Linked DNA regions of Prochlorococcus marinus str. SB. Each later gene encodes a partner of the first gene's protein in a complex. Links are inferred from orthologs where the notes say so. Each region holds a gene or a part of one and is shown on either strand. Other genes may lie near its edges.

Evidence for each region.
Region 2: the proteins of EV02_RS04925 (region 1) and lpdA are in contact, whole or in part, in a crystal structure (PDB 1EBD), measured with the Geobacillus stearothermophilus proteins. The link is inferred for Prochlorococcus marinus str. SB from one-to-one orthologs. Residues at the interface, in WP_033016211.1 of Geobacillus stearothermophilus: Ile130, Ala131, Met132, Pro133, Arg136, Arg140, Glu141, Asn155, Arg157; in WP_049624544.1 of Geobacillus stearothermophilus: Pro340, Ser341, Asp344, Tyr345, Arg403, Asp406, Val408, Glu431, Ala432, Gly433, Asp438.

What each region holds. Positions count from the first base shown.
Region 1 is NZ_JNAS01000002.1:233,459-249,231, reverse strand. What follows is about bases 5,775-8,672. They hold EV02_RS04925 (dihydrolipoamide acetyltransferase family protein), read left to right. Parts: upstream 5,775-6,488; coding sequence 6,489-7,856; downstream 7,857-8,672. Other genes in these bases: queA (tRNA preQ1(34) S-adenosylmethionine ribosyltransferase-isomerase QueA), read left to right, coding at 7,863-8,672; EV02_RS04920 (YlqD family protein), read left to right, coding at 5,827-6,270; EV02_RS04915 (AMP-binding protein), read left to right, coding at 5,775-5,788. Also shown: EV02_RS04890 (glycosyltransferase family 4 protein), read right to left, coding at 1-1,002; DNA repair protein RecO, read right to left, coding at 1,088-1,873; EV02_RS04900 (deoxyribose-phosphate aldolase), read right to left, coding at 1,874-2,530; hpf (ribosome hibernation-promoting factor, HPF/YfiA family), read right to left, coding at 2,538-3,122; lipoyl(octanoyl) transferase LipB, read left to right, coding at 3,167-3,817; more of EV02_RS04915, read left to right, coding at 3,845-5,774; more of queA, read left to right, coding at 8,673-8,987; cysK (cysteine synthase A), read right to left, coding at 8,990-9,976; EV02_RS04940 (PLP-dependent transferase), read right to left, coding at 10,061-11,530; EV02_RS04945 (trans-sulfuration enzyme family protein), read right to left, coding at 11,534-12,697; rpsD (30S ribosomal protein S4), read right to left, coding at 12,775-13,383; membrane protein insertion efficiency factor YidD, read left to right, coding at 13,479-13,715; EV02_RS04960 (glutaredoxin family protein), read left to right, coding at 13,720-14,022; EV02_RS04965 (UDP-N-acetylmuramoyl-L-alanyl-D-glutamate--2,6-diaminopimelate ligase), read left to right, coding at 14,033-15,568; EV02_RS04970 (SDR family NAD(P)-dependent oxidoreductase), read left to right, coding at 15,650-15,773.
Region 2 is NZ_JNAS01000002.1:1,023,675-1,039,378, reverse strand. What follows is about bases 12,533-15,361. They hold lpdA (dihydrolipoyl dehydrogenase), read right to left. Parts: upstream 14,753-15,361; coding sequence 13,313-14,752; downstream 12,533-13,312. Other genes in these bases: EV02_RS01010 (RNA methyltransferase), read right to left, coding at 14,764-15,361; trpC (indole-3-glycerol phosphate synthase TrpC), read right to left, coding at 12,533-13,300. In the rest of the region: ffh (signal recognition particle protein), read right to left, coding at 1-1,444; EV02_RS00950 (IMS domain-containing protein), read right to left, coding at 1,492-3,597; pdhA (pyruvate dehydrogenase (acetyl-transferring) E1 component subunit alpha), read left to right, coding at 3,711-4,784; EV02_RS00960 (RpoD/SigA family RNA polymerase sigma factor), read right to left, coding at 4,786-5,727; EV02_RS00965 (bifunctional ADP-dependent NAD(P)H-hydrate dehydratase/NAD(P)H-hydrate epimerase), read right to left, coding at 5,867-7,432; tRNA 2-thiouridine(34) synthase MnmA, read left to right, coding at 7,479-8,636; EV02_RS00975 (acyltransferase), read right to left, coding at 8,629-10,116; EV02_RS00980 (FKBP-type peptidyl-prolyl cis-trans isomerase), read left to right, coding at 10,203-10,775; sodN (superoxide dismutase, Ni), read left to right, coding at 10,854-11,327; sodX (nickel-type superoxide dismutase maturation protease), read left to right, coding at 11,360-11,728; EV02_RS00995 (hydantoin utilization protein A), read right to left, coding at 11,687-12,358; more of trpC, read right to left, coding at 12,413-12,532; more of EV02_RS01010, read right to left, coding at 15,362-15,636. UniProt on the Escherichia coli protein: Lipoamide dehydrogenase is a component of the glycine cleavage system as well as of the alpha-ketoacid dehydrogenase complexes.

The DNA.
Region 1 (15,773 bases):
AGCCACATTATCAGTTGAAATTACTATTCCTGCTCCGTTATCTAAAACTTCACCATCCGCTCCGGCATCTGTAGCTACACAAGCAGTACCAGCCGACATTGCCTCTAAAAGTGATAATGATAAACCTTCTACTAAGCTTGGCAAGAAAAATACTTCTGCTATTTGCATTATTGCTATCCTAGTTTCTAAATCTAATTCGGCACCCCACCAAATTAATTTCTCATTACCAAGGTTAGAAAAACTATTTTCAAGTGTTGGCTTCATTGGTCCATCCCCAACAATAACTAATTTGCAATTTTGAGTTCTTGTTTGGCGCCAAGAACGTAAAAGTGCCTCTATATTTTTTTCATTTGCAATCCTTCCCATGTATAAAAAGATTCTTTCATTTCCAAGTTTGTTTTTAACTTGATTATATTTTTTACTTTTTTTGTAAAAAGGTCTCCAAACATTCTCATCAACACCGTTTGGAATAATTATTTGTTTTTCTTTAGGGACTCCTAATTTCTCAAGAACATTTTTTTGAGGTTCAGAAAAAATAATTATTTTATCGAACTTTGCTAAAGAGGGAGCATAAAGTTGATATGTTAATTGTTGAGTGCTCGCAGTTAGATTTCTATTTTTTGCATCAAATGGTGGATGAAATGTTCCTATTAGAGGAACATTAATTTCATTACAAAGCTCTGGAAGTCTAAAGTCTAAAGGAGATAAAGTTAGGCTTGCATGTACTATGTCAGGTTTTAATCTTCCCAATGATAGCCTTAGCTCTTTTTCTGCCCTTGGCGAGGGTATTGTATAAACTTGAGATTTAATTAAATATGGGAGACTTACATCAGGATCATTTGCAAGAAATAATGGGTTTGATGAATTTGAACTAGAGGGATTGTCGAAATGAATAAAACTAATTTTATGCCCTCTGGCCTTTAATTCATGAGTAGTTGAATTACCGTAAGTTACATTTCCACAAAAAGGGGATTTTTTCCCCAACCAGGCAATATGAACCACATTAATTAAATTAACTATTAATTAAGTTAACAGGCAAAGGCGCCATGATCATATTTTTTAAATTTTTTAATGCTTCATGAAAATGCTAACTATATATTTCTCTCAACATTTTTAGTGAGGATAGCTCCTTCTCTAATTGAGTAGAGATCCATGTCTCAATAATGAATAATATTTTAAGCCAGACTTTTTTGGGACCCAACAACTCTCCATTAGATTTTATTGGTAATTCTGGGAAAAGAAGTCTCTGTAATAGAGCAACTTCAGATGCATTTATTTTTAGATTACTTTGAGGATCTTCAATTGACGAAAACCCTTCACTTGGCAAATAATAACAACTCCATGCCCAATTTCCTAAAGGCGGAATAATAGGTTCTCCAGTTTTACAGCAATGATGAATTGGTAAATTTATACCTCCAATGGCTAATAGATGGATTAAAGATTGAATACTCATTGAGAGCATTTTAATATCTTCTTCTTTAGATTCTTCATACAAATAAATCCTATCTAGATGTGCGAGTACACAAGTTAAATAGTTTTGTTGCTTATCATTATTACCTACTAATAAAAAAGTTAATTCAGTTATTGCTTGCGCGGCTGCAAGACATTCAATATTTTTCCCTATACCAGAATAGCTTTTTAATATTTTAATTTGACGTACAGATTTAAGATTTCTTTTCCCAAAAATTTGCAGACTTAAATATGTTAATGGAGTAGCTGCGGCAAGACTACTTTTAGGCCGTCTAGCACCAGGTACCGCTAATCGAACAATCCCCTGCTCATCAGTAAGAATAGTTATTAATCTGTCATTCTCGCCTAATGGAGAAGCTTTAATACAGAGACCCTCTAGTCTGCACTCACCAGAACCAGACATTTAAAAATTTACTTCTTGGAAAATCTCACAAAAATTAGAAGTTCCAACGCAACTAATTCCATTATCAAACAAATCAATAACTTGTGTCAGTTTTTTTATACCACCTACAACTTTTATTTGATTTTGAGAGCCTGTTATTTTTAGTATTTCGGGGACATCATTAGATGTAAGAGGAGATCCAAACCCGTCCCCGAATTGAAAATTTTTTATTCCTAATTCCAAACATATTTCTATCGCATTAATAAAAACTTCTTCTTGTAGTTTTGATTTATTTATGATTATTGAAACTGGTAATCCAGATAATTTAACTTGCTCAATTTCAGCAGCGAAAGTTTCTAAATTTCTTTTGGATAAATTGATAAAGTTTGGGATATATTCAATTCCTTTTGCACCCTTATCTTTTGCAAAACAAACTAATTCTTCAATAAATGAAACTGGTAAATCTGCTAAAGGGTAAGAAATAAGTGCGTTTATATCCGCACTGTAATTACCTAAACAGTTTTTAAGATCAGTTAAATAATTTAGTGAAGTAGAAATATTTTTGATATTGTATTTTCTTATTAAATCGCAATTCACACTGAAATCTTCCCATGATAAATAGGGGTTAATAATAATCGCATGAATTTTCTCGTTTAATTCATATTCAATATTGGGCATTTAAAACTTATTTAGATTGAATCAATCCATAACCTCCATGATTCCTTTTATATATAACTTGAAGTTCATTATTTTTCTTGTTTCGAAAAACATAAAAATCATGATCAATTAGATCTAATTGTTTTCTAGCTTCGCCTGATGAAATTGGAGTCATTTCAAAGTATTTATTTTTTATAGATGGCTCAGGCAGACTTGCTTCAGTTCCTTCTTTAAAAAAAGCTTTATCTAAAAAATTTGATTCCATACTTTCAATTGGTAAAGAATCTTTATTTTTAAATTGTTTATTATGAATTGTTTTATTGTTTCTTTCTTTGTATTTGCGTAATTTTCTACAAAGTTTATTTGAAACTAAATCAATGCTTGAGTATAGATTTTCAGTTTTTTCTTCAGCTCTAATTACGGTACCATTTGCAAAAATAGTAACTTCTGCAGTTTGGAACGAGACTCTTGGATTCTTTTCAATTGAAAGGTGTATGTCAGCTTCTTTAACGATATCCTTATAGTGATGTGTTGCTTTTTCTATCTTTGCCTCAGTATATTCTTTTAATGCTCCAGTGAGCTCAAGATTCTTTCCATGGATTAAAATTTTCATAACAAATCTAAAAATATTTACTTACTTTCTAAATCTACTTAAATATGGATAATAGAACAGCAATAATTAAACAACCTGATAATATTTCTTCTTTTAATGATGTTTATAAATTACAAAAAGAATATCAGGAGGCATTGATTTTAGATAATTCTAACCCTGATTTTATTTGGATAGGGGAGCATCAACTCTGTTATACATTGGGGAGAGGATCTAATTACGATAACTTATTATTTTCTCTAAATGATGCTAAATATGATGTTTTTAAGATTGATAGAGGTGGTGAGGTAACTTGTCATATGCCAGGACAATTAGTAACGTATTTGGTTTTAGATTTGAAAAATTTTAATAAAGATTTAAATTGGTACTTAAGAAAAATTGAAGAAATTATTATAAAAATCCTTGGAGCTTTTAATATAGATTGTCACTCTAGAGAAGGGTTTACTGGTGTTTGGATAGGAAATAAGAAAATCGCATCAATTGGGATTGGGTGTAAAAGATGGATTACTATAAATGGATTTTCAATCAATATTGACTGCGAATTAGAAAACTTTAATAAGATTGTTCCTTGCGGAATAGAAAATTGTCTTATGGCAAATATGATTGATTACAACAAAAATTTAAATATTCAAGAAGTCAAGAGAATTGTTAAAAAAACCATCGAGGAAGAATTTAATTTTGATTTTATATCAAAATAGAAATTAAAATTTCAAAATCAATTTAATATGGGTGATTTAGCGTATTGGCCTGCAGCCAAACCTCTTTCTAAAAAAAATACATTTGCCAAAAATAGAGATTTTATTAAGAACCTTGATCATATAGATCAAATTTGGGAAAAATTAAAATTTAAATGTGGTGATACTTTAGCTGTTTGCGATTTAAGAGGGAAATACAAAGAAAAATTTTCTTATTCTGAGCTGGCTGATTTAATAAAAACAGTCTCTTCTTCTTTTGAAAATTATGGTTTAAAAAAGGGGGATGTAGTTACTGTAATATCTGAAAATTCTCCAAGATGGCTAGCAGTAGATCAAGGCTTAATGCGTTTAGGAGCTATAAATGCAGTGCGAGGTATTAATTCTCCTTCAGTAGAATTAGACTATATTATTGGGCACTCTAATTCAGTAGGACTAATAGTTCAATCTAAGGAAATTTGGCTAAAGTTAAACAACAAAGAAGAATTAAAAAAAAGACTGAAATTTATAATCAATTTAGAAGATGAACAATTTGAAAGTTTAATAAGTTGGAGTACATTCATAAGTTCAGTAGAAAAAGAAAATTCACAAAATAATAATCTTGAAAAATTTAATCCAGAAATTGATGACGTCGCTACTATTCTTTACACTTCTGGGACGACCGGAAAACCCAAAGGTGTGCCTTTGACTCATGCAAATTTTTTACATCAAATAATCAATTTAGCCTATATCGCTGATCCAGAACCAGGGACCTCTGTATTAAGCGTTTTGCCTATCTGGCATTCTTATGAGAGAAGTGCTGAATACTTCTTTTTTTCATGCGGTTGTTCTCAATACTATACAATTCCAAAATTTCTTAAAGATGATATTACACAAATAAAACCTGTTGTCATGGCTACTGTACCGAGACTATGGGAAGCAATACATGATGGTTTTTTTCAGGCTTTGAAAAAAATGCCTTCCAAAAAGCAAAAACTTATTAAGTTTTTGATAAGTAATAGTTCGGTTTTTAAAAGAAGTCTTAGAAAGATAAGAAATATAGATATAAATCAAATAACTTTTAAATCAAAAATCCCCTTACTGGGTTCTGTTATTAGCCGATACCCTTTACATAAATTGTCAACTATTTTTTTATGGCCGAATATTCTTAGACAACTATGCGGAGAAAAACTGAAATTTCCTATTAATGGTGGAGGTGCATTGCCAGAACATGTAGATCTTTTTTTTGAATCTTTAGGTGTAGATGTTTTGGTGGGATATGGACTCACAGAAACTAGTCCAGTATTAACTTGTAGGAGAAGAGAATTAAATGTTAGAGGATCATCTGGGCAGCCTCTTTCATTTACTGAAATCAAAATAGTGAATGATGATAAAAAAAAGATTCTTAAGTTCAGAGAAGTCGGAAAAATTCTTGTTAGGGGGCCGCAAGTAATGAAAGGTTATCTTAATAATGAAATAGCTACAAATGATGTTTTATCCAAGGATGGTTGGTTTGATACTGGTGATTTAGGTTTTCTAATACCAAATGGTTCTCTCTTTATAACCGGAAGAGCCAAGGATACAATAGTGCTATCAAGTGGTGAAAATATAGAACCGAATCCCCTAGAGACTGAAATTCTTAGTTCAGAATTTATTAATCAGATTCAATTAGTAGGACAAGATAAGAAATGTTTAACAGCTCTCGTAGTTCCTAATGTCGAAATGGTTAAAAGCAAGTTTTTGGAAGAAGACCTTTCAAAATTAAACCTGAATAAGAAAATTGGTACATTTTTCAAATCACAAATTAATAATTTGCTTAAAAGTCGATTAGGAGCAAGATCAGAAGAACAAATATTAGATTGTTATTTTGTTGATGCCTTTACTCTAGAAAATGGGTTATTAACACAAACTCTTAAACAAAAAAGAAAAGAAATAGAAAAAAAGTATTCATTACAAATAGAAAATATGTATGAAAACAAATTTAGTAAGAAAATTTGATTTGTTCTATCTATATTGAAAAGGAAATTTAATTTTTTATGGAAACAAAAAACTCAATATCTATAAAGCGCTCAATAGCTATTAAAGCTGTAGTTACTCCAACTTGGAAGGAAGATGCTGAAAAAGAATTAAGTAAAGCAATTTCAAACATTGATCAGCAATTATCGCAACTGGAGCAAGAGGGGCAGCAAATAGTAAATAATATTAGATCCCAATCGGTTAATCCCCTAGATCCAAGAGTCCAAGAACAGGTTAGTCAGGTGCAACAACAAGTCGCAGCAAAACGAAATGAAATTGAAGAACAAAAAAGAAATCTTCTTCAACAACAGAGTCAAGTTCGCGAATTAAAAATGGACGAAATTGTTGATCAAGGGCAAGTGGATAGTTTCTGTGATGTCACTGTGGGAGACAATCTTATTGAAAAAATGCAAGTATCGATTACGGTTAAGGATGGAGTTATTCAATCTATAGATAATAATTAAAGAGAAGATTTAGTATTTTTGATAAATATAAGTAAATCTTAATTTCGAAAAGTTTTAAATTCTAATCGATCTAAATTATTACTTTCTTAAGTTTTAAGAGTTCCCACTGTGAACATGATTTCGTATAATTAAAATAAGAGGTTAAAGGGTTCTTAACCATAAAAACTTTAGGAAGTTTGGTAGAAATCCCTTGAAACTTATGCAATAACAATTTTCTTATGTCTCACGAAATATTCATGCCTGCCTTGAGTTCTACTATGACAGAGGGCAAGATTGTGGAATGGTTGAAAAATCCAGGAGATAAAGTTGAAAGAGGTGAATCTGTCTTGGTTGTTGAATCTGACAAGGCAGATATGGATGTTGAATCTTTTCAAGATGGATATCTTGCGGCTGTTTTAATGCCTGCTGGCAGCACTGCACCAGTAGGAGAGACTATCGGTCTTATTGTAGAAAATGAGGACGAGATAGCTTCTGTTCAAGAACAAAATAAAGGAATACAACCCGAAGTTTCTAGTTCGGATCAACTTGAATTGGTAAGCAATAAAACTGAAGAAAAACCTGTGGTTCAAAGTGAAATTGTTGAAAAACAAGAAAAAGAAGTCGTATTAATGAGTGAAAAGGCAGCCTCATCTTTTAATAGTGATCAAATAAATGCTGCTACGATTAATGTTTCTTCGAGGGTGATTGCATCTCCAAGAGCTAAAAAACTTGCCTCTCAAATGGGCGTTGATTTAGCAAAGGTTCATGGATCCGGACCTCACGGAAGGATTCAAGCCGATGATATTTTAAAAGCTAATGGCCAACCAGTCTCTATACCATGGATAGGTGAAGGTGGTTCTCCTGCAAGTATACCTGGTGCAAATTTGGGAGTTGAAAGTAAACCAGAAACTTCAGGAAATAGTTTTGGTAATCCCGGAGAAACAGTTCAATTTAATACTCTTCAAAAAGCGGTAAATAAAAATATGGAATCTAGTTTAGATGTGCCATGTTTTAGGGTGGGTTATTCCATTAACACAGATAAATTAGATAATTTCTACAAAAAAGTAAAACAGAACGGAGTTACTATGACTGCTTTACTAGTAAAGGCAGTTGCAAAGACACTAAAGAAACATCCTCAAGTTAACTCAAGTTTTTCAGAGAATGGAATTTCTTATCCAGAAAATATAAATATTGCTGTTGCTGTTGCGATGGAAGATGGTGGACTAATAACTCCAGTTTTAAAAGAACCATGCAATACTGATTTATTTGAATTGTCTAGGGAATGGAAAGATCTCGTAAAAAGATCAAGATCAAAACAATTAGAACCTGATGAATACTCAACGGGAACCTTCACTTTATCTAACCTTGGGATGTTTGGAGTTGATAGATTTGACGCAATTCTTCCTCCAGGTACCGGTGCTATTTTAGCCATAGCATCATCGAAACCAACCGTTGTTGCTAATAGTGATGGTTCAATATCTGTTAAAAAAATAATGCAAGTAAATCTAACAGCTGATCATAGAGTGATCTATGGAGCTGATGGAGCTTCATTCTTAAAAGACTTGGCTTCCCTAATTGAAGATGTGCCAGAGACTCTTGTATCCTAAATTTAATTGATTTCTCAAATTAATAATGAAGAAAGAGATTTTAAGCTTGAAGCTTATGACTATTTACTTGATCCTTCATTAATTGCTAGTAAACCTTCTGCAATTAGGCATGAATCAAGATTGATGATAGTTAGAAATAGTTTTTTAGAAGAAGACTGTTTAACTAATAAATTTACTAAGAATCTTTTAGATGAATTTAGAGAAGGGGATCTTGTAATTGTAAATAATACCAAAGTTATGAAAGCTAGGTTAAAGGTTGAATTAGAAAATAAGACATTAGTCGAATTATTAGTTTTAGAAAGATCCCATGAATGTGTTTGGTTATGTTTGGCAAAGCCAGCAAAAAAGTTAAAAATAAATAGAAAATTAAAATTAAAATCTCCATTAGCACAAGATATTAATTTGATTGTTGATGGAGTTGATGAAGAAACTGGAGGGAGATTTATTAAATTTCCGGAAAATATAACTTGTCTCAATTCAATGAATGAACTTCTTGATAAATACGGGGAAATCCCTCTTCCTCCTTATATAAAAAATTCCGAAGAAGAATCTTTTCATGAGAAAAGTTATCAAACTGAGTATGCAACAAATCCGGGGGCAGTTGCTGCACCAACAGCTGGTTTACACTTAAGCAAAAGTCTTATTTCCAATCTAAAAAAAAAAGGCGTAATAATCTTACCGATAACTTTGCACGTGGGTTATGGAACATTCAAACCAATTGATCAAGAAGATTTAAGTAACTTAAAACTTCACAAAGAATGGGTAAGTGTTAATAAGGAAGTAGTGGAGGAAATAAAAAGAATAAAGAAAACAGATAGAAAAATAATTGCTATTGGTACAACTAGCGTAAGAGCTCTTGAAAGTTGTTATTCTCACGAAATTAGTGACTTTACTCCCATAGCTAAATACGTAGATTTAGTAATTAAGCCAGGTTATAAATTTAAGGTAGTTGATGGATTATTAACTAATTTTCATCTCCCTAAAAGTTCATTATTACTTTTAGTAAGTGCAATGATTGGTAGAGAAAGATTATTAGATCTATATAAAAAAGCCATAAAAGAAAAATTTAGATTCTTCTCTTATGGCGATGCGATGTATATTTCACCAGATTCACTACTGGAGAAAAAATAGATTTAGGCTTTGACTGGTTCTTGAATGATTCCGCTTGGAACTTCAGTAAACATAATTGATGATAAATACCTCTCTGCTAAATCAGGTAGAACAACTACGATTGTCTTCCCTGCATATTCATCTTGTTCAGCTAATCTAACAGCAGCAGCAGCAGCAGCCCCACAAGATATTCCTACTAATAGACCTTCTTCTTTTGCTAATCTAAGAGCCATCTCGATTGACTCATCATTTGTTACTTGTTCAACCTTATCAACAATTGATAAATCAAGGTTCTTAGGAATAAATCCTGCTCCAATTCCTTGAATTTTATGAGGTCCAGATTTAACCTCTTCTCCATTCATTGTCTGTGTAATAACAGGACTGTGTGATGGTTCTACAGCTACAGAAGTAATATTCTTGCCCTTCTCTTGCTTAATGTATCTTGAAACTCCTGTAATTGTTCCGCCAGTTCCAACCCCTGCAACTAGGACATCAATTTCACCATCGCAATCATCCCAGATTTCTGGTCCAGTAGTTTTGAAATGAATTTCAGGGTTTGCTGGATTATCAAATTGACCTGGCATGAAATATTGAGAAGGATTACTCTCTGCAATTTCTTTAGCCTTAGCTATTGCTCCAGGCATACCTTTAGATGCTTCTGTTAAAACAATTTCTGCACCCAATACTGCCATAACCCTTCTTCTTTCAATTGACATGGATTCTGGCATTGTAAGGATGAGTTTATAACCTCTTGCTGAAGCAGTAAAAGCTAGGGCGATTCCTGTATTTCCAGAAGTTGGCTCAACAATAGTTTTATCTTTTGTAAGCTTCCCACTTTTCTCTGCATCCCAGATCATGTTTGCGCCAATCCTACATTTGACACTATAAGCAGGGTTTCTACCTTCAATTTTTGCAAGTACTGTAGCTTTCGCGTTTTTAGTAACTGATTTTAATTTTACTAATGGAGTGTTTCCAATAGCAAAACTGTTGTCCTCATAAATTTTTGCCATTTATATATTGAGAAAATATATTTTAATACTAACTATTATTTAGAAAAAGAGTATATAAGTTTCTATACGGTAAATACTAGGAATTTAGAAATTATTTAATGCTTCAGAAAAGGTTTTCCATAATTGATCTTGGTCTTCTAATCCAACTGATACTCTAATAAGGTGCGTAGGTATACCAAAACTTTCAGCCCAATCCAACTCGTCATAATGAGCTAGTAAAACATAAGGACAAACTAGAGTAAATTTTGTACCTAAACTAGGTCCTTTAGATACTTGTAGAGAATCATAAAATTTCTTAGCTTTGTTTAATCCTCCATTTAATTCAAATGATAATAAGCAACCGTATCCTCCATCAGAAGTAAGTAAAGAATTATAATTTGGACAATTTTCAGGATGGAAAATATTTTTAATCTCGCTATGGGTCTCTAATCTTTTTTTTAATTCTAAACATGCTTTATTTTGTTCAAAAACTCTTTCATTTACATCTCTACTAACCTTCTCTAGATAAACTATATCTCCATCGGAAAGTATTGGAAGATTAATCTCGTTTAATACATTTCTAAACTGATCAATCCATTTGCTTTTTGGATTTAGTATTAATGATCCGGCAAGAATATCGCCACTACCTGAAAAAATTTTTGTAAGTGAAGTAAAAGCTATATCTGCATGTTCCAGAGAATTTATATTTAAATTCGAACCAATTGTATCGTCAACAATTAACGGAATATTTAGCTTTTTTGCAATTTTTGAAATTTTTTTAATGTTTACGCATTTGAGCATTGGATTACTTGGAAGTTCAATAATTAATGCTGATGGATCTATTCTTTTGATTTCTAATTCAATATCCGCGCAATTTTCTTCTGTAATTAACTTTGCTCCATGAAAGATTTTCATTGGTAATTTAAGTACATCTACATATGGAAACCCAACTTGGAGTGTTGGTTTAGCAGGAAATAATTTATATATGATTTCTAATGATGTATGCAATGCAGACATTCCAGATGAAGTTAAGTGAATATCATTAGAGTTAATTTTTGTAGATTTAGAAATTCTATTTTTTATTCGTTGAGAACATTCATTTACGTAAGATTTTGGAGGGCAATCTTCAAGACCTAGCTCTATAGCGGCAGCTCTTGAAGATAGACCAAGACCAGTATGTTGCCAAAAATATTTTGCATAAATACTTCCTTCTTTTTCAGTTATTAAGAAAGCTAAATTATCTTTTTTTTCTACTAAGGAGAATTGTTCAGAAGTATTTCTATCAATGTATTGTTTAGCTTTAAAAGCTATTCTTTCATTCGGATATGGCCAGATACTTTTATTGTTGTAGTAATTTTGCTTTTTTACTTTTTCGCATAATCTTTTCACTATGGGGTTTAGCCCGAATCGTGGGTAAATGGACTTCAATAAATTCATGCATTCTTGATCTTTTTCCTCGTAATTTATTACATCATTCCAAGTTGGTAATGCTACAGAAACGGCATGAATACTATCAGGAATTGCATATCCCAACTCTAAATTTTTCCATATAGGTTTTTTAAGTAAATCTCTCAATTTTCAGAATTTATTTAAAGCAAATAAAATGTCCGAAATTAAATCGTTTGTATCTTCACATCCAATTGATAATCTGACAAGAGCATCATCTATCCCTAGCAGATTTTTTGTTTTGTCATCAACAGAAGCATGAGTCATCGTTGCAGGGTGACAAATTAAACTTTCAACTCCTCCAAGGCTTTCTGCTAGAGAGAAATATTTGAGAGATTTGCAAAATTTAAAAGTATCCTCTTTATTTAAATTTAATTTTAGGGTGATCATTGAACCTCCAGATTTCATTTGCGATTTTGCTAAATTAAATTGCGGATGTTCTTGATTAAAAGGGTAAATTACTTTACTAATTATTTTATAATTCCCTAATTCTTCAGAAATAAATTGTGCACTTTTAGTTTGTTGTTCGATTCTTAAAGGAAGAGTTTTTACTCCTCTCGTAATGAGCCAACTATCAAAAGGAGATGGTTGAAGCCCGAGAGCTTTTTGAGAGAAAAGCATCTTACTATTCCATTCCTCATTATTTGTCAGTACTGCTCCGCCAAGTGCGTCACTATGTCCATTAATGAATTTTGTGGTGCTTACAACCGATAGTGTTGCACCAAGGTCCAATGGTTTTTGAATAAGCGCTGTAGAAAATGTGTTGTCTACAACTACTGGTATTTCGAGTTTATTCGCTTCATCACAAATCGCCTTAATATCAAGTACCTTCAAAAGTGGATTAGTTGGACTTTCTAGCCATATCAAGGTTGGCTCGAAGTTTGAAATCTTTTTGATATCATTTTCGTTTGTAAAATCTGTGTATAAAACTTCTAGCCCAAATTTCTTGAAAACTTTTTCGAACATCCTCACTGTACAACCATAGAGATTTGACTCGCAGAGTATCTTGTCACCAGATTTTAGTGTTGATGAAATTGCAGTTACCGCGCTAATTCCAGATCCAAAAACTGTACAGTATTTAGAATCTTCTATTGATTTAAGGATGTTTTCTAGAATTCTAAAGTTTGGATTGCCTGATCTGGTGTAGTCGAAATTATCTTTATTTCCATGTTTAAAAGTAGATGTAGAAAAAATAGGAGGCATAACGCATCCGGTGTCTTCTGCAAAAGTTTCCCCATGGTGAATAGATAGGGTCTTAAAACCTGGCTTTTTGATATTATTTTCCTTATTTCCCATTATTTTTAAAAATAAGAATTAAATTAAATCTCTCATTTTTTTTAATGAGAGATTTAATAATCCAAAGAAAAGTAGTATTAAACTTTTCTTGAATAATATTCAACAACTAGTAGTTCGTTTATTTCAAGAGCCACCCACTCTCTATCGCATTTCCCATTTATTTTTCCCGTTAATTTAGGTTTGTCTAAATCAAGATGAGGTGGAACATTTGCTAAGCCAGGGAATTCTATATTACCTTCAACAAGTTTTTTGCTTGCTTTGTTTTCTTTAATTCCGATTACATCGCCTGATTTGCATTGATAACCAGCAATATCAAGAACCTTTCCATTAACGGTTACATGGCCATGATTTACTAATTGTCTTGAGCCTGGAATGGTACCTCCAAAACCTAATCTAAAACAAACATTATCAAGTCTGTTTTCCAAAAGTCTTAGTAGGTTAGTTCCTGTAGATCCTTCTTGAGCTCTAGCTTTTTTTACATAACGAACTAGTTGTTTTTCAGAAACTCCATAATTAAACCTAAGTTTCTGCTTTTCTTCTAGACGAATTGCATATTCTGATCGCTTGCGACGGGCTTGGCCGTGCTGACCTGGAGGATTAGACTTCTTTGAAGCTTTCCTGGTGAGACCTGGTAGTTCTCCCAAGCGACGCGTAACCCTTAATCTGGGGCCGCGGTATCTTGACATAATTTTAAATTAAATAGAAATTTGCAATAAATTGGATAATTGATTAAATTCAATTAAACTAATTACTACTCGAAATATTATTTTACATCATTAAAGTGTTCAAAACTATTAATAAATCAATTACTTCTATACTTCTTTTTATGATTTCGTTTTATCAAAAGTGGTTTTCTCCTTTTTTTGGACCAAAATGCAGATTTATTCCAAGTTGCAGCTCTTATGGATATGAGGCAATTACTAGACATGGTCCTTGGAAGGGAGGGTGGTTAACTTTAAAAAGATTAAGCAGATGTCATCCTTTAACTCCCTGTGGATGTGACCCTGTGCCTGACTAAATGAATGAAAATATTTATTTTTGTTAGGCAGGGATGTTGCCTTTGTGATTCATTAAAAAACAAACTGGCAAAAATAAATCTTAATGAGTTATTCCCTAATCTAGAAGAGCTTAAAGAAATTGATATTGATAGGTTCGATTTATATAAAGATAAATATAAAAAATATGATTATGAAGTACCTGTTATTGCTATTGAAAGAATTAGGTCTGAGGAGATCATAGAATTGCCTCGCATTTCTCCAAGATTAAAAGATGATCAATTAAAGAATTGGTTTAAAAAAAATATTAGTACCATTCTGGAGAAATAATTTTTTTTATATGAAATCTATAAAATTACATAAACTTTTAGATTTAGTAGGAATTATTCCTTCATTAGATTTAATCGATCATGAAATCAATAATATTTCTTTTAACTCTAAAGAAGTACAAAAAGGAACTTTATTTTTAGGAATGCCTGGTTTAAATGTTGATGGAGGAAAATTTTGTATTGAGGCAATTGAAAATGGTGCTGAGGCTGCCATTATTGGGTTTGCTGCAAAAGAGAAAATTGGATCTATTGATCGAGAAAGGATTTTGGTTATTGAGGATAATTTAGATTATATTTTTGGTCAAATTGTCGCTGAGTTTTGGAATAGGCCTTCAAGAAAACTTAAACTTATTGGTGTTACTGGTACTAATGGAAAAACGACAATTACTTTCTTATTGGAATATCTTTTAAAAAAATTAGGGAAAAAGACTGCATTATTTGGGACCTTGTTTAATAGATGGCCTGGCTTCTCAGAAGTGTCTTCTCATACAACTGATTTCGCCGATAAACTTCAAAAGAAATTAAATGCTGCTGTTGAGGCTGAATCTGAATTCGCGATATTAGAGGTAAGTTCTCATTCTATTGCTCAAAAGAGGATATCAGGATGCGAATTTGAGGCGGCTATTTTTACTAATTTAACTCAAGATCATCTTGATTATCACTTAGATATGGAATCTTATTTTCAAACAAAAAGAAAATTGTTTTTCCCACCTTATTTAAAAGAAAAGGATGGAATTTCTGTATTAAATCATGATGACCATTGGATATCTAAATTATCGTCTGATCTTGAAAAAAGATCTTCATTAGTGTCTACAAAGATTACTGAAAGTGAATTTGAAAATGATGATTTTTTTTTCGTAACAGATAAAAAATTTACTGAAAGTGGTTCCACCTGTATTTTTCATACACCTAGGGAAAAAATTCAACTGTTTGTTCCACTTGTCGGTGAATTTAATTTAATGAATGCGACTCAAGCAATAACAATTTTGTATAAACTGAATTTTTCTTTAAAAGATTTATCAAAGCTAATACAATCTTTCCCTGGTGCTCCTGGGAGAATGGAGAAAATACAGATTGATGATAGTGACGTTTCAAGATCTCTTCCAACAGTAATTGTTGATTATGCCCACACTCCTGATGGATTAAAAAAAGTTTTGCAATCAATTAAAAAACTTTGTGAAGGGAAACTAATAACTGTTTTTGGCTGTGGCGGAGATCGTGATCGTAGTAAAAGGCCTTTGATGGGATCAATAGCTGAAGAGTTGTCTGATCAACTTTTTATAACTTCAGATAATCCAAGATCAGAAGAACCCCAAAAGATAGTGAATGATATTTTGATGGGTATAAAAAAAAGAGAAAAAATAACAATTGAAATTGATAGATTTAAAGCAATAAATGAATCTATTAAATTTGCCAATAAAAAAGATATTATTTTAATTGCAGGAAAAGGACATGAAGACTACCAAATTCTCAATGATAAAGTTATTAATTTTGATGATAGAAAAATAGCTTATAAATTATTAAAAGAAAAAAATAAATCTCAATAAAATTTCCCAATCAAATAAGAAAGATTTTTACGCAAATCACAAGAAAAGTTTCTTAGAATAATTGGAGTTATTTTTAATAAAATGAAAGGCTTAGCCTTAGTTGTAGGCGCAGGCGGAATTGGAACACAACTAGCTAAAGATCTGAATGAAAGTGAAAAAGATTTAGATGTTGTTTTGTGTGGAAGAAAAAGTGAATTTAATCCTT
Region 2 (15,704 bases), 780 kb from region 1 along the record:
CGGCAAAACCTTTTTTCTTTTTATTATTTTTTTGTTTTTTCATTGGCTTATTACCACTCATACCTCCCATTCCTGGCATTGCTGGCATTCCTCCCATCCCTGGCATACCTCCCATTCCTGGCATTCCTCCCATTCCTGGCATTCCTCCGTTAGACATTTGTTTCATAAAACCTCTCATTCTTTGAAAATCGGCTAAAACTTTATCTACATCTTTTGCTTCATAACCGCTACCTTGAGCGATTCTTTGTCTTCTTGAGGGGTGAGCCGCAAGAACTTCGGGTTTTTGTTTCTCCTCAAGAGTCATTGACGAGATCATAGATTCTATTTTCTTAAGTTGATCTTCTCCATCTTTTATCATCCCATCATCTATTTTATTCATTCCAGGAATCAATTTAATCAATCCACCAAGTGAACCCATTCTTTTAATTAATCTCATTTGCTTTACAAAATCATTAAAATCAAAAGTCGCTTCTTGAAGTTTCTTTTGCATCGCTTCTGCATCAGCAAGTTCAACTTCTTTTTGTGCTTTTTCAACAAGTGTCAACACATCCCCCATACCTAAAATTCTGCTGGCCATTCTTTCTGGATGAAATGGTTGCAATGCCTCTATTTTTTCACCTACACCTATAAATTTGATTGGTTTACCGCTTATTTTTCTTATCGATAAAGCAGCTCCACCTCTTGAGTCACCATCCAACTTAGTTAATATCGCCCCTGTGATTCCTACTTTTTCATGAAATGATTTTGTTAAGTCTGCAGCTTCTTGCCCAATCATTGAATCAACAACAAGCAAAACCTCATCAGGATTAGAAACTTCTTTAATTCGAACCATTTCACTCATCATGGAATCATCAATTTGGAGTCTTCCTGCGGTATCAATAATTATCGAATTAAAATCATTTTCCCTAGCAAAATTCAATGCTTCTTTTGCTATTTCTTCTGGCTTGCTATTTTTTTCTTTAGCTGAAAAAACTTCCAATTCATATTGACTTCCCAATGTTTTAAGCTGCTCTACAGCTGCCGGTCGATAAATATCTGCAGCCACCAAAAGAACTTTTTTATCTTTTTCCTTTAAATAAAGTCCTAATTTTCCTGTTGCAGTTGTTTTACCCGCTCCCTGAAGTCCAGCCATCAAAATGACTGTAGGACTATTTTCATTTTCGTTTAATGGAGAATTTTCATTCCCCATAATGTTAATCAATTCTTTATTTACAACTTCAATAAATTTTTGACCTGGGTTTACGCCCCTAACTACTTCTTCCCCAATAGCTTTATCTTTGACATCTGATATAAACTCTTTTACTACAGACAAACTAACATCTGCATCAAGGAGTGCTCTTTTAACCTCCTTCAAGGCATCGTTTATGTTATTTTCACTAATTTTTGCTTCGCCTCTTAAACCCTTTACTGCGTCTTCAAAGCGTGAAGAGAGTTCATCAAACATTATTAAAAAGTAATTTTAATTATTATAGATGATCTTGAAGTTTGTAATTACAAGCCGCTCACGAAATCAACCAATTTCCACGATTTATTTGAAAACCCCAAAATATATTTAACTTTAAGGGGATTTAAAGATGTTTCATTAATAAATTCTCCAGAATTCTTTACTAGCCTCTCTATATAATTCAATTCTACTAAAACAACTATCCGAGATGAAGTTTGCGATTCCAAATCAATTTTACGTATTTGGGAATTAATCTCCTTATAAATTCCTTTCTTGATATCGTTCTGTCTTTCTTCGATTGTTCGATCAATTAGACCTTTACTAACAATCTTATAAAGATTAATTTCTCCCTTTCCCGCTAAGTAATTACTTTTATTAAGAAGCCATCCATTAATTAAATTCCTTATTTCTTCTAAAGAAGGTGAAGCAGTATTAAGTTCTTTGAATTCATAGGAAATAATTGAAGTAGATTTCTCAGAAATAGAATTCAATTTACTTGAAGGATTTTTTTTTATTTCTTGAAAAATATCTTTCTCAGTAAGCTTTTGATTTTTATCTTTTGCAATTAAGGGTTTTTCAGCAATAGATTCGTCCTGAATTGATTTTTTTAAATTATTTCTTAAAAATCCAATACCAATACCAAATGCAAATAATATCAAAAACGCATAGATATAAATTAAATACGGCGACCGATTAATTATCTCTTTATCCTTTAAGAATTCCCCAAAACTAAACTTTAATTCAGCAATTTTTTCGATTAAAAAATTATAAAACTCAATTGGTTTGTTCTTAAAGTATTCCTCATTGAATTCTATCTCTTTGGCCTCAACCTTTTCATAGCCTTGTTTTATGCCACCAGGCCAAGGTAATCTTCTTTCATCAATACTCCCCAATATATTATCAAAATCTTCAGTCGTTTTTGTGGATAATTCCTTCTCAGTTTTTTGGTTTTGAAGATTTGATCTAATTACAATTTTTTTTGATTTCTTTTCTAATTTTTCAATAAATTCTTGAATTTCCCTATCTTCAAACCAAGAATCTAAATCCACCTCTTTTGAGTCAATGTCTCTATACCCAACTAAAACATCATTTTCTAACCAATTTTTACAGAAAATACATATCGCTTCTAATTTATTTCCAGGATAATTATTAAGCCAATCACGTAAATTTTCATCAGAACTACTTGAAAACCTTGCAGAGGCTTGGTCAATGTCAGCTAAAAGCAAGTCTAAACAACCCACTAGAGGCATTGAATCAAGACCTGATAAATTTAGTTTTTTTAAAATTCTCCTCGCTTCAAATAATTTTTCTGGCTTTCTTCTAGAGAAACCAATAGCTGTTAAGGATAGAAATGCTAAAAATCCTGCTTCTAATGATCCTCTTTTTTGTAATTCAAGAAACAAATCAATCTGTTCTTGCACTGTCAAAAATGGCTTAATTTGTTGAAAAAAAGCTTCAAACTCTTGCTGATTTAAATAATCTTTATATTCAGATTTATTATTACCTTCCAAACCTCCTCTTTTGATTATTAAATTTTCCAACATACTAAAGCCTTTTTTATGAGACTCTTGATCATTTAGATCTCTACTAAGTAGATCTAGAATTCTGTAAGGAAGCAAAGCAACCAAATCTTCTTCAAGTTCTTTTCTTAATTCTCCAAGCTTTCCCATTCTTTGTAGAAGTTGTATACCTTCATGTAAAAAGTCTGCCGCGTTCGAATAGGATCTAAGCTGTTGTTCTTGAATTGCAGAATCTCTAGCTGTTAAAGCAGCCAATAATGTTAAATCAGCTTCTCTACTACTTCCTAAAGCTGGAGTTTGTGGGGGTTGCAATGCTTTTCTCGTAATTTTAAAAGCTTCTTTTGGTGAACCTGATTCCCAAAGAAGTATTAATCCTGCTACTTCTCTATTTGAGGAGAAATCCAATCCAGAATTCCCATTTAATAACAAATTTTCGTACTCTCTTCTGCTTTCTGGATCTGTAAGAAGATCGGCAGTGAGCCGAAGCAGCTCAGATCTTTGGGTTAAAACTTCATAAGTAAAACCTTCATCAGGTGTTTTATCTAACCGCAATTGAAACGCCCTTAATATTTCCTCAGAAGTTGCAGAGGGGCTTACGCCAATTAAACGAAAATGGTCTAAAGGAAGTTCCAAACAAATATCCTATTGAAAATTCTTAGACAAATTTTATCAAGTTAAAAATTTTTTTCACAAGGTCTTACAGAGTTATTAAAAAAAATCATGAAAATCGCCCATCACGGCTTAGAATGTTAACAAATCAAAACTTCGTTAAGGTATTTTTCTTGGAAACACACGTAGAGAGAATCTCAAATCTTCAAGACATAAAAAAAGCCGAATTAGATCGAGAAACCGGATTATTCCTTTATGAAGACATGACGCTTGGTCGTAGGTTTGAAGATAAGTGTGCAGAAATGTATTACAGGGGAAAAATGTTTGGTTTCGTTCATTTATATAACGGTCAAGAGGCTATAAGCACGGGAGTAATTGGCGCTATGAAAAAGAAACATGATTGGTTTTGTAGTACCTATCGCGATCATGTTCATGCACTAAGTGCGGGTGTCCCCTCATTTGAAGTAATGAGTGAACTTTTTGGTAAATCCACTGGTTGTAGCAAAGGCCGAGGTGGATCCATGCACCTATTTTCAAGAGAGCATCACCTACTCGGAGGATATGCATTTATTGGAGAGGGAATTCCAGTTGCCTTAGGGGCAGCCTTTTCAAGTAAATACAGAAAGGAAGTTGCTGGAAATAGTAATAGTGATGCTGTAACTGCAGCATTTTTTGGGGATGGGACTTGCAATAATGGGCAGTTTTTTGAATGTTTAAATATGGCCCAGTTATGGAAATTACCAATAATTTTTGTTGTTGAGAATAATAAATGGGCTATTGGTATGGCTCATGATAGAGCTACTAGTAATCCTGAAATCTGGAGAAAAGCGTCTGCTTTTGGCATGCACGGCGAGGAAGTTGATGGAATGGATGTATTAGCAGTAAGAGGGGCCGCACAAAGAGCAATTGAGCGAGCTAGGGCAGGAGAAGGTCCTACACTTTTAGAATGTTTAACCTATAGATATAGAGGGCATTCTCTTGCAGATCCAGATGAATTAAGGTCTGAAAAAGAGAAGGAGTTTTGGGGGAAAAGAGATCCTATTAAGAAATTAGCTCAAGAAATTATTGACGGTAAATTCGCTACGGAAGAAGAATTAAAAATTATTGAAAAGAAAATTGATGCAGAAATATCGGAGTCAGTTAAAAATGCAATTGAAGCTCCTGAACCTCCTTCAGAAGAATTAATCAAATATATTTGGGCAGAAGATTAGATCAAATACCGCTAGGTAATTTTCTGGTTAAATTCCTTAATTTTCTTAGTGCCTTAAGTTCAACTTGTCTTACTCTTTCTCTAGAAACTTCTAATAATCTTCCAATTTCTGCAAGCGTATGCCTCTCATTGGCATCAAGTCCAAACCTTAGTTTAAGAACATGTTGTTCTTGCTCGCTTAAATGACTTAACCACTTACCGAGTTGTTCTTGATGCATTTTCTGTTCCACTTGATCTAAAGGCTCTTCATTATTACTATCTGCAATTAAATCACCTAAAAAGCTCCTGCCATCATCACCATTTACTGGAGCATCTAAACTACTTGTCGATAAAGCTTGTCTTAAAACAGAATCCAATTCTTCAACATCAATCTCCATTGCCTCTGCAATTTCAATTCTGCTTGGCATAGCACCAAGTTTATGAGCCAAATCTCTACTAACTTTTCTAATAGAAGCTAACCTCTCACTTAAGTGAACAGGTAAACGGATTGTTCTTGATTGACAAGCAATTGCTCTTGTCATACTTTGCCTAATCCACCAAAAGGCGTAAGTAGAAAACTTATAACCTCTTGTCGGATCAAATTTTTCAACAGCCCTCTCTAACCCAAGAGAACCTTCTTGTACTAAATCAAGTAATTCTAGTCCTTTACCTTGATATTTTTTGGCCACGCTGACAACTAATCTTAAATTAGCTTTCATCATTCTTTCTTTAGCTCTTCGGCCAATTTTTATAGTTCTTTTTTGCTGGGTTGTAAAATCATTAATCTTTTCATTTAATTGTCCATCTTCTGTAAGAATCATCATCTTCTGGACTTGGTTTCCCAATTCAATCTCTTCGGCAGGTGTTAATAAAGGAACTCTACCGATATTCTGCAAATACCAACTAATTGGATCATTACTTCTCCTTTTGGGTGGTTCTGCTTGTGTTGGTAATGATGAAACCATTTTTGACCTAATTTAGGTAATAAAACTCTCCTACACTTTTAAAGAAATAGCCAAATATTTAATGCGCGCTTCAGATTTCAAGTTATATTTGTACACTTATGTGTTTAAAACTATAAATAACTCTCTTAAATTGTTTCTTTCAAGATATTTGTCTCATTTTTTTATTTCTCATTAATTTTGATAATTCGTCACCAATAACAGAAGCATTTGACCCTTTTTTGCACTTTGATGCAGCAAATGAATGCAAAAGCACGTATTTAGCAAAAAAATCTGTTTTTATGTTTCTACAAAAGGTTAAATCAATCGCAGAACTACCAGCTATAAATCCAGATAAAAGATCACCCAATCCAGCTCGAGCTGTGTGTGAATCAGTCCCAAAAAGTTGCCAAGCCTTTTTATTTTCAGCGACTATGCTATTAGCTCCCTTTAACAAAACACTTATGTTAAATTCTTTAGCAGCATTAAGAGCTTTTTCAACATTAGTCTCGCATTTGATATTAGGGAATAACCTCGAAAATTCTTTGCTATGAGGTGTTATCCATGTCTTAAATCTTCTCTCTAAGAAGAATTTTGAACATAATTTAGATTCTGAAATTCTATTGAGTGCATCCGCATCCAAGATCAATAATCCTTCAAAACCAGTGAGAATGTCTTTTGCTTTTTGCCAATCATCATTATCAATTCCTATTCCTGGGCCAACAGCTACTGAATCAAATGCACTTAAATCAATATTTTTTAATGCACTAAATAAAGATGCATTTCCATTTTGATTACATTGCATAGTACCCTTTAAAACTATTTCTGGAGCAACTTGCCAAATAGATTCAGCAACTAACTCAGGCAGGACAGCCGAGATATAGCCTGCTCCACTTGATATCGCCCCTTTTAATGCTAAGTATGCAGCACCAGGATATTTTTCACTTCCAGCTATTAATAATGTTCTACCTCTTTTATATTTGTTGGAATTTCTTGGTAAAGAAGGTAAATCAATATTTTTTAAATCTTTGTAAGTAACCTTAAAAATCTTTTTATCAACTTTGGAAAGTTTACTAATAGGCACCCCAACATCTATATGGTGCAATTCTCCAATAAAAGGTAATGCAAAATCTTGCATCAATCCAATCTTATTAAGACCAATTGCCAAGGTATGGTCTGCCTTTACTGCGTCATCTAAAAAAGGCTCTCCTTTATCAGGACATAATCCTGTTGGAATATCAATACTTATTACCTTGCCATATTTGTTATGAAATTTTTTATTAAAAAGTTTAATTAATTTATTATCAACTTTTCTCGTTTGATTATTACCAAAAACAGCATCAATCCAAAGTTCTCTACCATTTGCATCAGGGGGCTCTACTAATTTTGTGACACCAATAGATGTAAGATAATTAAGGTGGTTATTTGTTAATGTTTTTTTTATAGGAAATGGACACCATACCTTTACTAAAAAACCTTTCAAAAAAAGCTCTCTAGCTATTACTGCACCATCCCCACCATTATGCCCTGGACCTATAAAAACAGTTGTTCCATACTTTAGAAGAGGTTTCCTTTTCAAGAGCCATTTACTAATTTGAATACCTGCTTTTTCCATCAATGCTTCTTGAGGCATTCCATCAGAAAACATTTCTTTCTCTAATATCAACATTTGCTTTGAATCAACAATTAAATGTTTAGAGTCAATTGTTGGCCATACAATTTCGTTCATAATTAGTACAAAGCACTTGGAGAACTGTTCAAAAATTTAAACTTCCATGTTAAAGACACAAAAGGATAAAAAATTAGAGAACTTTTTTTCTTCTAATGATAAAACTAAGAAGAAGAAAAATATTATTGTAGGTCTTTCTGGTGGCGTAGATAGTTCCCTTTCAGCTGCTCTTCTTGTAGAAAGAGGCTGGAATGTTGAGGGACTAACTCTTTGGCTAATGAAAGGACAAGGCTCCTGTTGTTCTGAAGGATTAGTAGATGCTGCCGGCCTTTGTGAAGATTTGGGAATTAACCATAAAATAATAGACTCAAGAGAAATTTTCAAAAAAGAGGTAATTAAAAAAACTACTGAAAGCTATGAGAAAGGATTCACTCCACTTCCATGTTCGATGTGCAACAAGAATGTGAAGTTTGAAGAGATGCTTAATTACGCAATAAACAAAAAAGACTTTACTTATATTGCGACCGGACATTACGCAAGGATAAAAAAATCATCTTATGCTGAAAAACTTGATTGCAAGAGCTTTGTATTTGAGGACTTTCTTCTTCTAAGAGGTGCTGACGAAAACAAGGACCAAAGTTATTTTCTTTATTCTCTCTCACAAGAAGTACTAAGCAGATTAGAATTTCCCCTTGGTGAAATGAAAAAAGAAGAAACAAGAAAGGAAGCCCTTAGATTAGGTCTTAGAACTGCTCAAAAACCAGAAAGTCAAGATTTATGTTTAGTTGAGCATTATGGATCAATGCAGAGATTTATCGACAAACACATTGAACCCAATGAAGGAGAAATTGTGCATGTAAATGGGAAAGTCCTAGGAAAACACAATGGTATTCAGCACTTTACGGTAGGTCAAAGAAAAGGTTTGGGCATCGCTTGGCCTGAACCATTGTATGTAAAAAGTTTAGACAGGGTAAAAAACGTAGTTTATGTAGCAGATAAAAGTGATCTATTTAGTAAAGAAGCAATAATTACTAAGGTTAACTGGGTTTCAATCGAAGAACCTAAGCAAGAGATACAAGTAGAAGCACAAATCAGATATAGAAGTCATCCAGTAAAAGGAACTTTAATCCCTTTGAAAAATTTAGATAATCCAACTAAAACATTTAAATTAATTTTTGAAGAAAGTCAAAGTTCAGTAACGCCCGGACAAGCAGCAGTTTTTTATAAAGGAGAAATTTTATTAGGTGGTGGATTAATTAATTAATTTTCCAAAAGATATTTAATCCCATAAAAAATAAAAACAAACACAAAATAGGTTTATCTCCAAATTTTGTGTAGAAAGTCTTTTCGGATGAAAAATTAGGAAACACTATTTTATTTTGCTCCACTTTTAAATCTAGAAGTTGAATTATTTTTCCATCATCTTGAACTAAACCCGAAGGGCCGGTATTTGATACTAGTAAATTATTTTTCTTATTTTCAATACTTCTTAATCTAGCCAAAGATAGGAATTGATTATAAAGCTTAGCTGGATATGGGTCTAAATTTGCTGAAGTTACTATTAGTTTTGCACCGCTATTAACAGCCTTTCTTATTTTTAGTCCATCACTAATTTCGTAACATATAGCTACTGCTAGTGGGGGTGTAAATTTAGGATCAAACAATCTTGAATCAGAGCCTGGTTGAATTCCTCCTACTGCAGATAATCCTCTTGAAAAACTATTTAGAAATCTAGGTATTTTTTCACCTATTGGAACAAGTCTGTTTTTATCTATAAATGAAGTAAAAGATTTATCTCCAATTTGAAATCCGAGTAAAGAACTTCTTAACTCATTATTTGAATTTCTGAAACCTCCTGCCAAGGTATTAACCTTAATGCCTTGAGATAAATAAAAATTATTAGATAGAGTTCCTTCAGGCGCAACAAGAATTTTTGCTTTGTTTGATAAAGCATATTGTTGAGCGATAGATAGTTTTTCTTTAATAAATTCATCATTTATTTTTAACTTCTCTCTTGTTGGTATATTAGTTTGCCAAATAGCTACTGGATATTCGTAATTTCTTTTTATTGGAGTTATTAAACCTCCAAATAAATGCAAGAAAATAATAACCAAAAGTCCTAAAAGAAATATTTTTTTAAAATGAAGTTTTCTTTCCCATCTACCTTGACTAAAAAAAATCCAAAATCCAATCAATATTTGTAAAACGCATAAACCACTTGCGCCAATCCATCTTGCCAAACCAGCAAGATAAATATCACCTGGGATAAGACTCTCTCCTAAACCTATCCAAAAAAAAGGTGTTTGAGAAAGTATCAATTCACCAATCCCCCAAATCAAAGATAAAAAAAATACTTTTACAGTTAAAGGCAATATTTTAATTTTAAAAACATCCTCTTTCCAGAGAATAATTTCAACTAACAAACCCCATAAATAAACTAATATCCCACCCAAAAAAGCGCAAAATAATAATATTGAAAGGGCGATTATTAAACTTGCAAGCCATGAAAACCCAAGCCATGTCAATGGATGAAGATCAAATAACCATGAATGACTTATCAAAACAAAGAAAAAACCCCACAAAAAATTTGCTATTTTTCTCTCACTTCCTTTCCACAAAATAAATAAGGATATTGGCATAAAAACCAGCCAAAAGTGAGTTGAAACAGAAATTCCTCCTAAAATTCCTCCTAAACAAGGGTAAAAATATTGTCTTAAACTTTTAACTTGAGTTGGGATTAACAATCTAAAATTACGAAATTAAATTTATAATCACTCATTTATTGTACCTTCATTCTGTAGACTTAGTTTTAGTAACTTTCAAAATTTAAGTGAAAGAAGTCTTTATTAGTTTTGCAGTTTTTGTTTTTTGTGTTTCATTAACTCTGTTCAGTCAATTTAATTCACCACAAGTTGTCAATGCTGCCGAATCAGAAATTCAGTCAGCACAAAAACCACCTGTTGCTAAATCATTAAATGTCTCAAATAATAATTTATTTGAATTAGACCCATCAGATCCAAATCCTATACTTTTCGCTATGGCAGAAGAAACATCATCAGACAGCAATTCAAGGACTACAGAAAGTGGTCTAATTATTGCAGATATCATAAATGGGGAAGGAGATGAAGCTAGTACTGGGCAAACAGTTACTGTTAATTACACAGGTACTCTAGAAGACGGGACACAATTTGATACCAGTATCGGAAGAGCTCCATTCAGCTTTCCCCTAGGTGCAGGACGTGTTATAAAAGGTTGGGACGAAGGTGTAGCAGGCATGAAAGTTGGAGGTAAAAGAAAATTAACAATACCTCCGGAGCTTGGATACGGATCGAGAGGCGCAGGAAATGTAATACCTGCTAATGCGACTTTAATATTTGAAGTTGAATTATTAAAAGTCAATTAAATTAAGTAAGAAAAATATCTAAGACTTTTCAATTTAGTTAATCTCCAAGTAGTATATATACAACATCAAATAATTGAAATGTTAAGTAAATTCATCAATTCTTTTCTAGATAAAAAATCACCTATTACTGTCCATGCTCATTGTGACGGTCCTTGTGGTGTTTACGACCCAGCATCTACGAGAGTTGCAGCTGAAGCAGTTTTATCAATGACAAAAAAACTTATTGCGTTAGAAGCTCCTTCTAGCACTGATTCAGCAGAGTGGGCTGCATACAGTAATACTTTCTCTAGATATGTCGCAGTTAAAGAAGAGCAAGCAAAAGAAACTAAGAAAGAAATTCTAATTTTATGGACAGATTACTTTAAACCTGTTCACTTAGAAACTTATCCAGACTTACATGAAACCATTTGGAAGGCAGCCAAATTATGCAGTGCATGCAAAGTTAATATTGACTTGGCTCAAGCTGAGGAACTCATGGTTTATGTAGAAAAAATTCATAGTATTTTCTGGGCTTCAAAAGGAAGATCAGACGCTTTTGTAAAAGCTAGTTAACCAGAATTATTTTCAAAAGTTTTTTTAATCTTATTTTATTTTTTTTAGGTTTAAGAAAAACTGCCATTATTAGTGGTGAGTCGATGTTACCTTACCTAAAGGAAGGGGATATTGTATTTTTTAAAAATTATAAAAAAAATAAATCAATACTTAAAAATCGACAAATAGTTATTTTTAATCATCCACTTAAAAATAAAAAAATAATAAAAAGAATAAATTCAGTGAATCAAAACAATATTGAGGTTATTGGCGACAATCTTGAATTTAGCGAAGATAGTAATAAATTTGGATTAATCAATAATGAAAAAATAATTGGGATTGTCACCTCTAAATTAATTATTCCTAAATTAAAAAATTTTTTAATTCAAAAAAATAGAAGCACTTCTTTGAATCCAAAATAATCCCAAAGAAAAGGAAAGCCCTCCTGCTACAGCTATCAATCTTTTAATAAATTTTTGACTGGCTTTAAAGGTGGTAAAAGATATTAAACAAGTAAAAAGATTCATACTTACTAGTGAACCAATCAAATATGAAATCAAATATAAGCAAGCGCTTGTTAAAGGTAGTGCTAAAGCAGGAAGGACTGCAAGAAAATGAGAACCTCCAGCTATACCGTGTAGCAAACCTAAACCTGTCAAAGCATGTGAGTGCTTATAATTTTTTTTTTGTTCCTTAACATGAAAGTGAAAGTGACGATGGGCAATTCCATTCTCATGCTTATGGGAATGCGAATGGATGCTTAATTGAAAAGAATTTTTTATAGCAAATAATCCAACAATTAGGAGAGAAATTCCAACTAGAAATTCGGCAATATTTGAAAATTTGTTTAATGGCGTAATATCCTTTATAAAAATCGCTAGAAAAGCTAACAAGAGGACACCTGAAGAGTGTCCTAAGCCCCATGAGAAACTATTTTTAAGAGCTTTTTGGGGATTATTAATTGCTGCTGGTACCATTGCAATCAGATGATCAGCGCCACTAACTACATGCACAAATCCAGCAACTATACCTGTTAAAATTACAGCCTGCATATATATTCAGTACAACTCTGTCTATTTAATTTTATAGCACGATTTAAGTCAATATTAAATCGAGTTAAATAATTTATTGAACGATTGTTCAATATCAGTTTCTCTCATAAAAGTTTCACCAATTAATACTCCCTTGATTCCAATAGATCTAAGCAATTCTAAATCTTCGGCACAATTAATTCCAGATTCACTTATAGGAATAATTTTTTGTTTTAAAAATATATCTGCATATGTATGCATCAATTCTATTGATGTTTTTAAATCCGTTTTAAAAGTCTTTAAGTCCCTATTATTTATTCCAATCAAATTAAAAGATTTTAATTTTAGAATCCTTTCTAATTCATTAGAGTTATGGACTTCAACAAGAACACTCATCTTTAAATTGTCAGCAATTTTCTTTAAATAAATTAAATCGTCATCACTTAAAATCGCAGCGATTAATAATATTGCATCAGCGCCAGATACCCTTGCTTTATAAATTTGATAAGCAGAAATAATAAAATCTTTGCAGAGTAGAGGGAGATTAGTTGATCTCCTTACAGTTTCGAGTATTGCATAACTACCTTGAAAAAATCTTTTATCGGTAAGTACTGAGATACATGATGCACCTAATCCTTCATAACAAATTGCTATGTTTTCAGGATTAAAAATTTTTCTAATAACTCCTTTACTCGGACTAGCTTTTTTTATTTCAGCAATAACTCCTGGTTTTATTTTTGATTCCAAAATATTTTTATAAAAATCTTTGGGAGTAGGAAGTTTTTCAATCTTTTTGATGAGATCTTCTAAAGAAACTATTTTTTTAAAATTTTTAATTTCAATATCCTTGTGCCATACAATTTCTTCCAGAATATTTTTTGCTTGTGCTTCTCGATGAGGTACAGCATATTCTAAATTTTCTACCCTTACTGTTGGATTTGGTGGCCTGCGTCTTATCTCCATTATTTCTAGATATTATTTTATTTGAGAAGCCGCTTGTTTATATGCGACCTCAACTACTTCACTAAGAGTAGGATGAGTATGAACTTCTTTAGATAATTCAATTACATCTTGGTTCCTTGAAATTGCGTTCGAAATTTCTTGAATTAAATCAGCTGCATGTAACCCAAAAATATGAGCACCTAATACTTTCCCATTATCTTTATTGAAAATCAACTTTAGCAATCCATCACTCTCCAATTCAGCCAATGCTTTTGAATTTGCCTTAAAGAAACTTTTGACAACTCCCAAAGTAAAATTTTCTTTTGCAGATATCTCTTTAGCTTCAACTTCTGAGAGACCAACTGAACTTATCTCTGGGTGAGTAAAGGTTGCTGCAGGGATACTTTTATAGTTAATTTCGACATTACCACCGCAAATATTATCAACAGCAATAGTACCCTGCGCTGCAGCTGTATGGGCAAGCATTAGTTTGCCCGTTACATCTCCAACAGCCCAAATGTTAGGTATTATTTTATCACCATTCTTAACTCTCATGTGATCATCGACAGGAATGAAACCTTTTACTGTTTCGATACCAACCGACTCAAGATTTAAGTTATTACTATTAGGACTTCTGCCAGTTGCAACTAGTACAGCGTCAACTTCTAATGTTTCTACAACTTCCTTAGATTTTGCATCCGTCAGTTCTATTTTTACAGGACATCCAGGATTTATTTTTGTCGCAAAGACATTTGATTTTGTATCTATATCTCTCGCTTGAATAAGGTTCTTCTTAGCAATTTTAGTGATGTCTGGATCAAATGTTGGCATAATATTCTCCAAAGCCTCGATCATGGTAACTTCAGAACCAAGAGCGGTATAAACATCCGCAAATTCTAGACCTATATATCCGCTTCCAATAATTGCTATCCATCTTGGAAGCCACTCAAGTTTAACCGCATCATCACTAGTAAATACGGTCCTATTATCCAAAGTTATTCCACGGGGCACAAATGGAGAAGAGCCTGTTGCTATAACAATATTTTGACATGTGAAAATTTTATCAATTCCGTTTTTATCTCTTATGCCTACTTTTTGATTTCCTTCAATTCTTCCAATGCCCAAAATAATTTCAACTCCACTCCTTTTCAGAGTCTTTGTTAAATTTTCTCTAACATTTAAAACTAAATTATTTGCATGATCTGCAATTTTTGATCTCTCAAACCTTACTGGTGAAGCATGTATACCAAATTTAGCTAAATGTTCATAATTAGCTATTTCTCTAACTTTTCCACTTGCAGCCAAAAGAGCTTTAGATGGAACACAACCCTTATTAACACAAGTGCCTCCCATATCAGAAGATTCTACTATTGCGACTTTCAGTCCCTTACCAGCAGCATGTTTAGCGGCATCAAAACCTCCATATCCTGCTCCTATTACGATTAAATCAAAATCAAAACTTGAATCAGTCACTTTTTATTTATTTATTTAGAGTTGTATGCGACTCTTTTTCGTTCTAGTAATAACGGAACTGCAACACAAGCCACATTCAATGATTCTACAATCTCACTATGCGGAATTGTAATAGTTTCATTATAAGCCTCTTGAATTTTTTTATTAATACCTTGACCTTCATTACCCAAAATTAATGCGGTACGTCTAGACCAATCAACTTCCCAGTAAGGTTTTGAAGGTTTTTTTGAACTCTCATTATGGCTACTAGTAGAGAAAATCTTAAATCCTACATTTGATAATTCAGACAAAGACTTAAGTAAAGAATTTAATATTTCTTCTTCAATTCCATCAAATCTTAAAAATGGCAGATGAAAAACTGCACCTGAGGATGCTCTTAATACCTTTTGGCCTAATGGGTGCGCACCTCCAGCTAAAAAAATTGCATTAACACCCGCAGCTAAAGCGGTTCTAAATAGATTACCCATATTCCCAGGATCTTGAATTCTGTCGAGAACAAGAACAAAATCATCTTTTCTATTAAATTGATAATTAGGTATTGCTGAAATCTCTACTAAAGCTGCTATCCCATCTGGATTAATTGTTGAAATCGCAGATGCCAAGACTTCCTCTGAGACAATATTTATTAATGACTCATGAAATTTTTTGCTTAGATTTTGATTCTTTCTTAGCCATTTTTCGGTAAGTAAAATCTTAGAGGGATTTTTTCCAGACTTCAGCAATTCTTCAATGAGATGTGTACCCTCTATGCAAAAAAAGTCTTGATCTTTTGGAGATGATCCTCTTTTAAATGATCTAAATCTTTTAACTAGATTATTGTTTTTACTAGTTATTTTTAAAAAAGTATTTTCTATGAGTAATTTGAAAAATTTGTTATCAACTATATCTTAATTAAATAAATATTTTGATCAATTATTTATTAAATTTTTATTTTCCAAGAAATCAAAAAATA